3 regions of the Frankia sp. CcI156 genome follow, and region 2 is predicted to be linked to each of the others. Evidence: predicted binding sites of a transcription regulator. Region 2 holds the regulator's gene; each other region holds the start of a gene.
The links. The regulator LexA, encoded in region 2, represses DNA repair genes until DNA is damaged. The targets are predictions, from matches to a motif close to CGAACNNNNGTTCG.

Region 1: a site for LexA is predicted at 3,009-3,022, ahead of CcI156_RS05645 (HNH endonuclease signature motif containing protein). Genes of this name have one in related genera too.
Region 3: a site for LexA is predicted at 1,929-1,942, ahead of pcrA (DNA helicase PcrA). Genes of this name have one in related genera too.

Annotation. Positions count from the first base shown of each region.
Region 1 covers NZ_MOMD01000013.1:6,557-10,812, reverse strand. Annotated here, with positions in the region: gene CcI156_RS05660 (homoserine O-acetyltransferase) at 1-977, opposite strand, end outside; gene CcI156_RS05655 (bifunctional o-acetylhomoserine/o-acetylserine sulfhydrylase) at 949-2,241, opposite strand; gene CcI156_RS05645 (HNH endonuclease signature motif containing protein) at 3,055-4,256, shown strand, end outside.
Region 2 covers NZ_MOMD01000023.1:24,538-28,733, forward strand. Annotated here, with positions in the region: gene hflX (GTPase HflX) at 376-1,836, shown strand; gene lexA (transcriptional repressor LexA) at 1,902-2,672, opposite strand; gene CcI156_RS10740 (LysM peptidoglycan-binding domain-containing protein) at 2,977-3,351, shown strand; gene nrdR (transcriptional regulator NrdR) at 3,681-4,196, shown strand, end outside.
Region 3 covers NZ_MOMD01000001.1:27,624-31,644, reverse strand. Annotated here, with positions in the region: gene guaA (glutamine-hydrolyzing GMP synthase) at 1-211, shown strand, start outside; gene CcI156_RS00135 (threonine/serine dehydratase) at 444-1,598, shown strand; gene pcrA (DNA helicase PcrA) at 1,950-4,021, shown strand, end outside.

The DNA.
Region 1 (4,256 bases), on a different contig from region 2:
GCCCGGGTCAGTGCGACGTAAGTGCCGGCGTCGAACCGAGCGGCCAGCTTGCCGGCATGGTGGTCGAGGTAGGAGGCGACCTCGAACAACCCGTCGGGCCGGGTCCGATCCGCGAACCGCTCCTCCAGTTCGGCCTCGCTGCGATAGCTGATCTGGGCCACCCGCCGGGCCAGACCCATGCCGGCGTCCGGGCCGCGTCCGCCGGGCCGGCCGTGGTAGTCGCCGCCGTTCCAGGCCGGGTCGTCGATGATCGCACGAAGCTGCACCGCGGACAACCCGATCTGCTCCGCCGTCGCAGCCGCGCCGCAGGCCAGGACCACGGCGTGGTCGACCCGGTCGGGATGGCCGACAGCCCACTCCAGGGCCCGCATGCCCCCCATCGAGCCGCCGACCACCGCGGCCCAGCGCCGGATGCCGAGCGCGTCGGCGACGGCGACCTCCACCGTGACCTGATCGGAGATCGTGATCTCGGGCCATCGGCCGCCCCAGGGTCGGCCGTCCGGCGCGGGACTGGCTGGCCCGGTCGTGCCCTGACAGCCGCCCAGCACATTCGGACAGACCACGAAGAGGCGATCGGTATCGAGGGCCCGCCCAGGCCCGATCAGGCCATCCCACCAGCCTGGGGTGGGATGGCCCGGCCCGGGCGGGCCGACGGCGTGACTGTCCCCGGTGAGCGCGTGCAGGACCAGCACCGCGTTGGTGGCCGCGGCGTCGAGGCGGCCCCACGTCTCGTAGGCCACCGTCACGCCGGGCAGGATGCCGCCGCGTTCCAGCCGCAGCGGTCCCGGCAGGTCGACGAACCGGCGCCGTCCCACCGGGTCGATCCCGGCGCGCCATGCCCCGGAGGCGGGCGGTGGCGTCGGCGGTATCGGTTGGACCGTCGGCGGTATCGGTTGGACCGTCGGCGGTACCGGTTCGACCGAAAGGGCCGCACCGGTGCCACGCGACTCAGCTCTTGGCCGCACGGAACCCGGCATCGAGGTCGGCCAGGATGTCGTCGATCCCCTCGATGCCGACCGACAGGCGGACGAGATCCGGGGTGACCCCGGTCGCGGTCTGCTCGGCCTCGGTGAGCTGGGAGTGCGTCGTCGTCGCGGGATGGATAATCAGTGAGCGGACGTCGCCGACGTTCGCCAGATGGCTGAACAGCTCGACCCCCTCGACGAACTTCTTCCCGGCCTCGGCGCCACCGACGATGCCGAAGGACAGGATCGCGCCGGCGCCGCGGGGGAGCACCTTCTGCGCCCGGGAGTACCACCGCGACGATGGCAGGCCCGGGTAGGCCACCCAGCTCACCTCGTCGCGCGCATCGAGCCACTCGGCGACCCGCCGGGCGTTCGCGGTGTGCCGCTCGATCCGCAGCGACAGCGTCTCCAGACCCTGGAGCAGCAGGAACGAGTTGAACGGGGAGATCGCCGGGCCGAGGTCGCGCAGTAGCTGCACTCGTGCCTTGGCGATGTACGAGCCGTGACCGAGCGCGTCCCAGTAGACTAGACCGTGGTAGCTCGGGTCGGGAGTGGTGAAGTTCGCGAACCGGCCGGAGGCGCCYAAGTCGAACCGGCCGCCGTCGACGATGACGCCGCCGATCGCGGTGCCGTGGCCGCCGATGAACTTCGTCGCCGAGTGGACGACGATGTCCGCGCCGTGCTCCAGCGGCCGGTACAGATAGGGCGTCGCGAGGGTGTTGTCAACGATGAGCGGGATCCCGTGCGCGTGGGCGACCTCGGAGATCCCGACGGTGTCGAGGACGTCGCCGCGGGGGTTGCCGATCGTTTCCCCGTAGAACGCCTTCGTGGTGGGCRGTACCGCCGCCCGCCACTCCTCGAGATCATCGGGATCGCCGACGAAGGAGACCTCGATGCCCAGCTTCGGCAGGGTGTAGTGGAACAGGTTGTACGTCCCGCCGTACAGGCTGGCCGAGGAGACCACGTGGTCGCCGGCCTCGGCCAGGTTCAGGATCGCCAGCGTCTCCGCGGCCTGCCCCGACGCCGCCGCGAGCGCCCCGATCCCACCTTCGAGGGCGGCGATGCGCTGCTCGAAGACGTCCTGAGTGGGGTTCATGATCCGGGTGTAGATGTTTCCGGGCTCACCGAGGGCGAACAGAGCGGCGGCGTGGTCGGTGTCGCGGAAGACGTAGCTGGTGGTCTGGTAGATCGGCACGGCTCGGGCGCCGGTCGCCGGGTCCGGCTGGGCTCCCGCGTGGATCTGCTGGGTCTCGAACGACCAGCTCTCGGTGCTCATAGGGTGATTCTCCCCGGGTCGAAGTCGGTGTTCGGTGTCAGTGGTGTTGGCGGTGTTGGCGGTGTTGGCGGTGTTGGTGGTGTTGGCGGTGTTGGCGGTGTCGGCGGTGGGGTGCCGGCGTGTCGGCGGTGTACTGGGCGCCGGCGTGTCGGCGGTGTACTGGGCGCCGGCCGTGGGGCGCTGGCCGGGCACCGATGCCTCTGCGACTAATCCGCGATGGCTGTCCTCGTCCGCGGTTCCTCACGGTTGCTCGCGCGGTGCGGCGGTGGACGGTCCGGCTGCCGAACCGGGCCGCTTCCCCGGGGCCCGGTCGGAATGCCTAAGATCGTGTGGTACGGAAAAGGTCAGGAGCCTGGACACAGCCCGTCGAAGGCGGCCGTGCGGGATGGGTGACCATTCGGTGTACCGATGTTCGGGCATCCCCCCGAACATCGCAGAGCGGCGCGCAACCGTCCCGGATATCCGGCATACGACCTCACGGCTTCGACGCTAGCAGCGTGTCGGGTCGTTGTCCGCGGCGGGTGCAGATTTTCCACCGGAGAAGTGAACAATCGCAGGRGCGGGATGGGCTCTGGACCGTGCTCGAGGCCGTGCCCCGGGCTGCCGGGGGAGTCGAGGGCGGCCCGGGCGGGGTGCGGGGACGGTCCCGGCCGGCAGGCCGCCGGCCATACACGTGAAGCCGAGGGCGACCGGGATCTTCGCGCAGGGCGCGCACCAGCACGCCGGTCCTCATTTCCGCTACGACCACAGCACCTAGTTACGGCAATCGAACATGAGTTCGACATCGGGGGTTGTGTGATCTACGCTTGATCCATGACCATCACTGCCGGCCCGGCCCTCGGGCAGCATTTGGTGCCGTCGGGTTTGGCGGTAGTGGCCYAGCAGGTCGGCGGCCTGTTGGACGCGCCGGTGTGGTCGTTGTCGGATGCCGAGTTGTACGGCGCCCTGGACGACTGTTCGGTGGAGCTGGCCCGCCTGGCCGCGGTACGGCTCGCGCTGGTGCGAGAGGCCCACGGCCGGAACCTGGCCGTGCGGGAGGGGGCTACCAGCACCGCGGCGCTGCTGCGGGAACGGCTGCGGATCCGGCCGGGGGACGCCCATCGCCTGGTCGATCTGGCCCTGGCCCTGGCCGTGGACGGACCGCTGAGTGCCACCGGTGCGGCCCTGGCCGCCGGCGCGATCACGGTCGAGCAGGCGGTCGAGGTCCGCACGACGATCCGTTCTCTCCCCCGCGGCCTGGACGCGCAGGTGTACACCGCGGCGGAGGCATCCCTGCTGGAGCTGGCCCGGATGTTCGACCCCCGCGAACTGGCCCGTCTTGGCCGGCACCTGCGGGAACAACTCACCCGCATCGACACCAGCCCCGGCGGCGACGGCCCCGCCAACACCGGCAGCCAGAACGGCGACCGTGAGGGCGCCGACTCCGGCACGTCTCCCGGCCCCGCAGGGGGCCCGGCCGGCGATGACAACCAGAACCCCGGCAACGACAACCAGGATTCGGGCAACGGCAACCAGGATTCGGGCGACGCCCCCGCGGATCGGCGCGGCCTGTGGATCACCGATCTGCCCGGGGGTAGCACCCGTATCACCGGCGAACTCGACGCCGAAGCCGCCGCGCTCCTACGCAGCGCACTTGACCCGCTGGCCAAACCCCGCCCCGCCGACGACGGCACCCTCGACCCCCGCACACCTGCACAGCGCCGCGCCGACGCCCTCGTCGACCTCCTTCACCGCACCCTCGCCACCGCAGCCCTGCCCGTCACCGGCGGCGTGCGCCCCCACCTCACCGTCACCGTCTCCTGGACGGCACTACTCGGCCAGGGAGGTACGCCCGCCACCACCAGTTGGGGTCAACCCCTGCCGGCCAGTGTCCTGCGCCGGCTGGCCTGTGACGCCACGGTCACCCGCGTCGTCTTCGATGCGGCGAGCGTCCCCCTCGACGTCGGACGGGCCCACCGCACCGCACCCGCGGACCTACGCCGCGCCGTCATCGCCCGAGACGTCTGCTGTTCATT
Region 2 (4,196 bases):
CCGGTGCGGTCCGGATGCCGGTCCGCCGTCGTCCGCGTGGTGTCCGGGGGGTGTCCAGGGGGAGTCGGGCGGCCCGAGCTGTCCCAGATCGTCGCGGCGAGGCGGTGGGCCCGTCTTTCGTGGTACTCGTGGTACACGTCGCAGAGGCTACGTCGGCGGGGCGGCAAAACGGTTCGCGATCGACGTGGTGACGTGGGACCCTGGTTGGCGACGGGATTCGCCGGGAAACGAGGGGGAGGCGCGCCACGAGTGCGGCAGGGTCTTCCGGTCCGGCGGATCCTCCTCGGGCCACCGGGTCGTGGGGCCCGGCCGGAGCAAGCGGCACGGAATGATCGCGGAATGGTGCGGTAGCGGGCCGCGTTGAGAACGGATGGTATGACACTTCCTGCTGACGCCTTCGATGCGTCCACTCTCGACAGATCCCTCATCAAGCTGACCGAAGCCGATTCGTCTTACCTGCCGAACTTCTTCGACGATTCTGGGGACGGTTTCGACCTGGAGGATCGCGCCGCGTTGCGGCGGGTTCCCGGTCTCGCCACCGAGCTCGACGACGTCACCGAGGTCGAGTACCGGCAGCTGCGGCTGGAGCGTGTCGTCCTCATCGGCGTATGGACGTCGGGTTCCCCGCGGTCGGCCGAGAGCTCCATGGCGGAGCTCGCGGCGCTCGCCACGACCGCCGGTTCGGTGGTGCTCGACGCGCTCGTGCAGCGTCGCGACCGGCCGGATGCCGCGACTTACGTCGGTTCGGGCAAGGCCCGCGAGCTCGCCGAGGTCGTCGCGGCGACCGGCGCGGACACGGTGGTCTGCGATGGCGAGCTCACCCCGGGTCAGCTGCGGCAGCTGGAGGAGGTCGTCAAAGTAAAGGTCATCGACCGGACGGCCCTCATCCTGGACATCTTCGCCCAGCACGCGACCTCTCGCGAGGGCAAGGCCCAGGTCGAGCTCGCGCAGTTGCAGTACATGCTGCCCCGGCTGCGTGGGTGGGGTGAGTCGATGTCGCGGGCCGCGGCCAGTGGCGGCGGCCGGGCGCCCATCGGTACCCGTGGTCCCGGTGAGACGAAGATCGAGACCGATCGTCGGCGGCTGCGGGCCAGGATGGCGCGGTTGCGCCGCGAGCTCGCCGCGATGACGACCGTGCGGGAGACCAAGCGTTCCGCCCGGCGGCGGGGTGAGGTCCCCAGCGTGGCGATCGCCGGTTACACCAACGCCGGTAAGTCGTCGCTGCTCAACCGGCTGACCGGCGCGGKTGTCCTGGTCGAGGACGCGCTGTTCGCCACCCTTGATCCGACCGTGCGGCGGGCGACCCTGCCGGACGGCCGGGCCTTCACCCTGACCGACACCGTCGGATTCGTCCGGCATCTGCCGCATCAGATCGTCGAGGCGTTCCGCTCGACGCTGGAAGAGGTCGCCGATGCCGATCTCATCCTGCACGTTGTGGACGGATCATCGCCGGAGCCGGCCGCGCAGATCTCCGCCGTGCGCGAGGTTCTCAACGACATCGACGCGGGCGGCGTTCCCGAGCTGATCGTCGTCAACAAGGTGGACGCCGTGGAGCCGACGGTCGTCGCGGGGTTGCGCCAGCTCGCCCCGGACGCCGTGTTCGTCTCGGCACGCACGGGCGAGGGGCTGGCCGCGCTGGTCGACGCGCTCTGTGCCCGGGTGCCGCATCCCGACGTGGAGATGCGCGTGCTCGTGCCCTACACCCGGGGCGACTTGGTCTCCCGGGTGCACGCGAACGGCGAGGTGCTCACGATGGAGCACACCGAGACCGGTACCCGGCTGTCCGCCCGGGTTTCCTCGGGACTCGCGGCGGAGCTGCACGCCTACCGGGCCTGAGCCCAGGAGCGATCAGACGCGAGGCAACCCGGCCGGCCGCCCGCCGGGCGGCCGGCCGATCCACATCAAACCCTGCGGAGCACAGCCACGATCCGGCCGAGGATGGTCGCATCCTCACCGGGGATGTCGGCGAAGGCCGAGTTCTCCGGATGTAGCCAGATCTTGCCGTCCCGAACCCGCAGACGCTTGACCGTCGCCTCCCCGTCGATCATTGCGGCGACGATCTCCCCGTTGTCCGCGACCGGCTGCTGGCGGACGACCACCCAGTCACCGTCGCAGATCGCCGCGTTGATCATCGAGTCGCCGACGACCCGGAGCAGGAACAGAGTGCCCTCGCCGACGATCTCCCTGGGTAGCGGGAAGACGTCCTCGACCGCCTGCTCGGCCAGGATCGGGCCACCGGCGGCGATCCGGCCCAGCACCGGCACGTAGGCCGCGTCCGACTTGCTTCCTTCGGTGGTGCCCGGCGCCGCCTCACCGACGATGGGAATCGTGCCCGCCACCGTCGTCGCGCCCGCGCCCACATCCGCGCGTTGCCGGGGGTGCTCGACGGTCAGCACCTCCATCGCTCTCGGGCGGTTCGGGTCCCGCCGCAGGTAGCCCTTCTCCTCGAGCACCTTGAGCTGGTGAGCCACACTACTGGTGCTGGTGAGGCCGACCGCCTCACCGATCTCCCGCACGCTGGGCGGATATCCGCGCCGCTCCACCGCGGCCCGGATGACCTCCAGCACCCTGCGCTGCCGGGGGGTCAGGCCCGCGTCCGTGGGGCCTTCGGGAAAGGCTCGCACGTTGCCGCGGGTTCCGCCCCGGCGCGTACCCCTGCCTTGGCTAGTCATCGCTTACCGCTCTCCTCGTCGCGTTTTTCTTCCGCCGTGCGGCCACCGGCCGGCCGGCGACCGCACGGCGGACCGTCCCGCTCCGGAAGCGGTCACCCACCGACTCGCCGCCGTCCGTGACCGGGGGAAACCGCCCGGTTCACACCCGACCGACTCGACGGTAACCGGCGGGTCGCAGAATCTCAAACGTCTGTTCGAGCGTGTCCCTGGCGGTTTCCGGTTCCCGATGCGACAATCGACCACGCGTTCGATCGAACGAAGGTTCGATCTTCGGTGTTCGGTGTCGTCGGAACGGGAGGGTGCCGTGGGATCCGCACACAGGGCGCGGGTCGTCGACCTGTCGATGGCCAGGGACCGGGTGGGTCATCGGCCGCCGGGTCGCCCGCCCGCACCCCCGCCGCTCCGGCTGACCCGGCGGGGTCGGGTGGTGGTGGTATCGATCGTCGTGGCGGTCGTCGTGGCGGTAGCAATCATGATCATGCCTGGGGTGTCGATTGCCGGGCCGGATACCGCGGAGGCGCCGCGGCACCATCTGGTCATGCCGGGGGAGACGCTGTGGGAGGTGGCAGTGGCGCTCGACGAGAGCGCCGACACCCGGGTCATGGTGGACCGGCTGATGCGGCTGAACCACCTGCGGTCACCACTGATCGCCCCGGGCCAGTCGTTACTCCTTCCCTGACGCCCGGCTTCCCGGGTCCACGAGTGTCTCGGCGCAGGGTTCTCGCGCACCGTCGTCTTTCGTCCACGTGCGGTGCCACGTGCGATGCGGACCACACGGACCATACGGGGGTGCTGTCCTCATCTCTGGGGCCGTGCGCTACCTTGGACACAACATCTGGTGCTTACCGGGGTGTAAGTCATCCACAGGTTGTTCCACAGGTCTTCCGCGGGGAGCTGGCGGTCCATCCACAAGGTGGTCTGTCCGGCGTGGATGCCGGGTCCTCAACGGTGTCCCTCATCCCCGGTCCGGGGCGGTCGGCTCCGGCGCGGGCGAAGGAGGCGTAGCGCGTGCGGTGCCCGTTCTGCCGGCATCCGGACAGTCGCGTCGTTGACAGTCGGGAGGCCGAGGAGGGTTCGGCGATCCGCCGCAGGCGGTCCTGCCTGTCCTGCGGTCGCCGGTTCACTACGATGGAGGAGGCGTCCCTTCAGGTTCGCAAGCGCAGTGGGGCGGCCGAGCCGTTCAGCCGGGCCAAGGTCATCGCCGGTGTCCGCAAGGCCTGCCAGGGCCGGCCGGTGCGGGATGATGATCTCGCGCTTCTGGCGCAGCGGGTAGAGGACGCCGTCCGCTCGTCGGGGTCGGCGGAGGTGCCCGCGGAGGCGATCGGCCGGGCGATCCTCGGTCCGCTCCGTGAGCTCGACGAGGTGGCTTATCTCCGCTTCGCCTCGGTGTACCTGGCCTTCGAGTCGTTGACTGACTTCGAGTCCGCGATCGCCGCGTTGCGCTCCGAGGCCGCCGGACCTCCCACCACGCGGGATGGACCAGCACGACCGGTCCCGCGTGGCGCCGTCGATGTCTCGCCGGTG
Region 3 (4,021 bases), on a different contig from region 2:
GGTGGGCGTCCAGGGTGACGAGCGTACGTACGGCTTCCCGATCGTCCTGCGCGCGGTCACCAGCGAGGACGCGATGACCGCCGACTGGGCCCGGCTGCCCTACGGCCTGCTGGAACGCATCTCGAACCGGGTGGTCAACGAGGTGCCGCAGGTTAACCGGGTGGTGTACGACATCACCTCCAAGCCTCCCGGCACGATCGAGTGGGAGTGACGATCCCGGATCGGAGCGCGTGCCCGTCGGACGACCCCCGCCGACGGGCACGTTTGACGTCTGGGCGGGACCGGAGCACCCTGGATGATGTGACCCCGCACGAGATGGCCATTACCTAGGCGCGCGACCGATCATCGGGTCCGCGCCTCGCCCTTCCGCCTTGTCCTGGCGGGGGGCTTTTTTATTGCCGCGGTCATGGTGAGGTGGCCGCTCAGCCGCCGGGAGATGCTCCATGACCGCAGCAGCCGCAGACGACCGATCGGTAGCCCCGGACGCCGAACTCTGGGCGTCGGACATCCGCGCCGCGGCCCGCGTCCTTGCCGGGGTGGCACGACGGACCAGGGTCGTGCGGGATCTCGGCCTGTCGGCGGCGGTCGGTGCGCCCGTCTGGCTCAAGTGTGAGCACGAGCAGCACACCGGTTCGTTCAAGCTTCGGGGCGCCTACCACCGGGTGGCCACCGCGGATCCGGCGACGCGGGCCCGGGGGGTGGTGGCGGCCAGTGCCGGTAACCACGCCCAGGGAGTGGCCTTCGCGGCCGCGGCCTTCGGCGTCGAGGCGACCATCTTCGTGCCGGTAGGGGCCAATCCGGTCAAAGTGGCGCGGACGCGCCGGTGGGGCGCCCGGGTCGAGAAGATACCCGGGGGGGTGGAAGCGGCGCTCGCTGCGGCCGCCACCTTCGCCGCCCGGGGAGACCGGCTGCTGGTCCACCCGTTCGATGACCCGACGGTAGTGGCCGGGCAGGGCACGATCGGCTTGGAGTTGCTCGATCAGGTGCCCGATCTCGGCACCGTTCTGGTCGGGGTGGGCGGCGGAGGGCTGATCGGCGGGCTGGCCGCGGCGGTGCGGTCCCGMCGCCCCGATGCGCGAGTGGTCGGAGTGCAGTCCGTGCTGTCGTCGGCGTTTGCCGCGTCGCTGCGGGCTGGCCGGCGGCTCACGGTGRCCCCCGGTGGGGCTGCGACGCCCGGTGCCGGAACGACGCCCGGTGCCGGAACACTGCGGGGAGTCGGGACGATTCCGGGCAGCCGGACGTCCGAACAGCCGACGGCGCCACGTTCGTCACGGGTGGTCCCGGCGTCGACCACGATCGCCGACGGTATGGCGGTGAACGCTCCGGGGGTCCTGACCTTCGCCCTTGCCGCACGCCTGGTGGACGAGATCGTCACGGTCGATGAGGCGGCGTTCTGGGAGGCGATGGTGTTGCTGCACCGGGCCGGCCACCAGGTGGAACCGGCCGGCGCCGCGGGGGTCGCGGCCTTGTTGCGTCGAAGTGATCTCGCGCAGGGCCCGACGGTGGCAATCCTGTCGGGTGGCAACATCGACCCGGGGGTGGCCAGCAGGGTGAAGGCGCTCGCGGCCATCCCGCCGAGCGCGTCGAGTACCGCGTGACTACGCGACTACGCGACTACGTGGCCGCGTGGCCACGTGGCGTGGCCGCTTGGCCGCGGGGCCGCCTGACCGCCGGTGGGCCGGGCGTTGACGCGGACCACGGCCATCGACGACCCGCCCTCGCGCGCGGGGCGGGGCGGGAACGACGGACAATAGGCTGGTCAGCACGCGGGTCGACGACCACTGGGCGTGGACGTGTGATGGTCATGCGGTGGCATGGACGCGCGAGGACCGCGGCCGGGTGGGGCCGTCGGTGCATCTCGCGGACCACACCGCGGACCGGGCCGTTGGGTGCGATCCGGGCATGCCGCGGTCCGACCTGCCCGACGTCGAACGTACGATCGGAGTCCCATGAGCGGCTTTTTCGGCGATTCCCACGGCGGCGGATCCGGCATCGCCGGGTCGGTCGGGACGGATGTCCACGGCGGTGCGCACGTGCCCTACGACCTGTTCGGCCCGGCGGTGCTGGCGCCGCCGGTGGGCGGGGACGAGCCCGGTGGCTTCTCCTCGCCACGCCTGGATGCCGAGGGCCTGCTCGACGGGCTCAACCTGCAGCAGCGGGCGGCGGTGGTGCACATCGGGGCACCCCTGCTCGTCGTCGCGGGCGCGGGGTCCGGCAAGACGCGGGTGCTGACCCACCGTATCGCGTACCTGCTGGCGGCCCGGGGGGTCCGGCCGGGGGAGATGCTGGCGATCACGTTCACCAACAAGGCTGCCAACGAGATGCGCGAACGGGTCTCGGCGCTGGTCGGTCCCCGGGCGCGGGCGATGTGGGTGAGCACCTTCCACTCGGCCTGCGTGCGCATCCTGAGGTCCGAGGCGAAGCGTCTCGGGTTCGGCTCGACCTTCTCCATCTACGACGCCGCCGACGCGCAGCGTTTGATCACTCTGGTCACCCGTGACCTTGATCTTGATCCCAAACGGCATCCCGCCCGAGGTCTGGCGGCGCAGATCAGCAACCTGAAGAACGAACTGATCGACTGGGAGGCCGCACGGGACCGGGCCACGAACCACCTCGAGCGGACCGTCGCCGAGGTCTACGCCGCTTATCAGCAGCGGCTGGCTCAGGCCAACGCCCTTGATTTCGACGATCTGATCATGATGACGGTGAACCTCCTCCAGTCGTTCCCCGACGTCGCCGAGCACTACCGGCGCCGATTCCGACATGTGCTCGTGGACGAGTACCAGGACACGAACCACGCGCAGTACGTCCTGGTGCGTGAACTCGTCGGCCAACCGGCGTACTTCGGTGGCGGGTCCGCGCCGGTGGAGCCGGCCGAGCCGGCAGCCGGGCCGGGTACCTGGGCCTCGGGCGCCGTCCCACCGGCGGAGCTGTGCGTGGTTGGCGACGCGGACCAGTCGATCTACGCCTTCCGTGGGGCGAACATCCGCAACATCGTGGAGTTCGAGGAGGATTTCCCGAACGCCGCAGTGATCCTGCTGGAACAGAACTACCGCTCCACCCAGACCATCCTCTCCGCCGCGAACGCGATGATCGCGCGTAACAACCAGCGCAAGGCCAAGCGACTGTGGTCGGACGCCGGTGACGGTGAGAAGATCGTCGGATTCGCCGCCGACAACGAGCACGACGAGGCGGCCTTTGTCGCCGAGGAGGTCGACCGGCTCTCGGACGCGAAGCTCGCGCGGCCCGCCGACGTCGCGGTGTTCTACCGGACCAACGCCCAGAGCCGGGTGTTCGAGGAGATCTTCGTCCGGGTCGGGCTGCCCTACCGGGTGGTCGGCGGGGTGCGGTTCTACGAGCGCAAGGAGATCCGTGATCTCCTTGCCTACCTGCGGGTCCTCGCCAATCCTAGCGACACGGTGAACCTGCGTCGCATCCTGAACGTGCCCCGGCGCGGGATCGGCGAGCGGGCCGAGGCGGCCCTGGCGGGCTTCGCTGATGTCGAGCGGATCGGGTTCGCGCAGGCACTGGAGCGTGTCGACGAGGTGCCGGGGATCGCCGCGCGCTCGGCGAAGGCGGTGCGCGAGTTCACCGCGCTGCTCGCCGAGCTACGCGCCGTAGCGGCCGACAACCCGGTGGCCGTGGTCGAGGGGGTGCTTGAACGCACCGGCTACCTGTCGGAACTCCTCGCCGAGGACACCGTCGAGTCCCAGGGCCGGGTGGAGAACCTGCAGGAACTGGTCGGAGTGGTCCAGGAGTTCGCCCGGCGGCTGCCCGAGGGTACGCTTGCGGAGTTCCTCGAGCAGGTCTCGCTCGTCGCCGARGCGGACCAGGTTCCGACCGACGACGGTTCCGATGGTGTGGTCACTCTCATGACGCTGCACAGCGCCAAGGGCCTCGAGTTCCCCGTCGTCTTCCTTACCGGTCTCGAGGACGGCGTCTTCCCGCACCTGCGGACCCTGGGAGATCCCACCCAGCTCGAGGAGGAGCGTCGGCTCGCCTATGTGGGTGTCACCCGGGC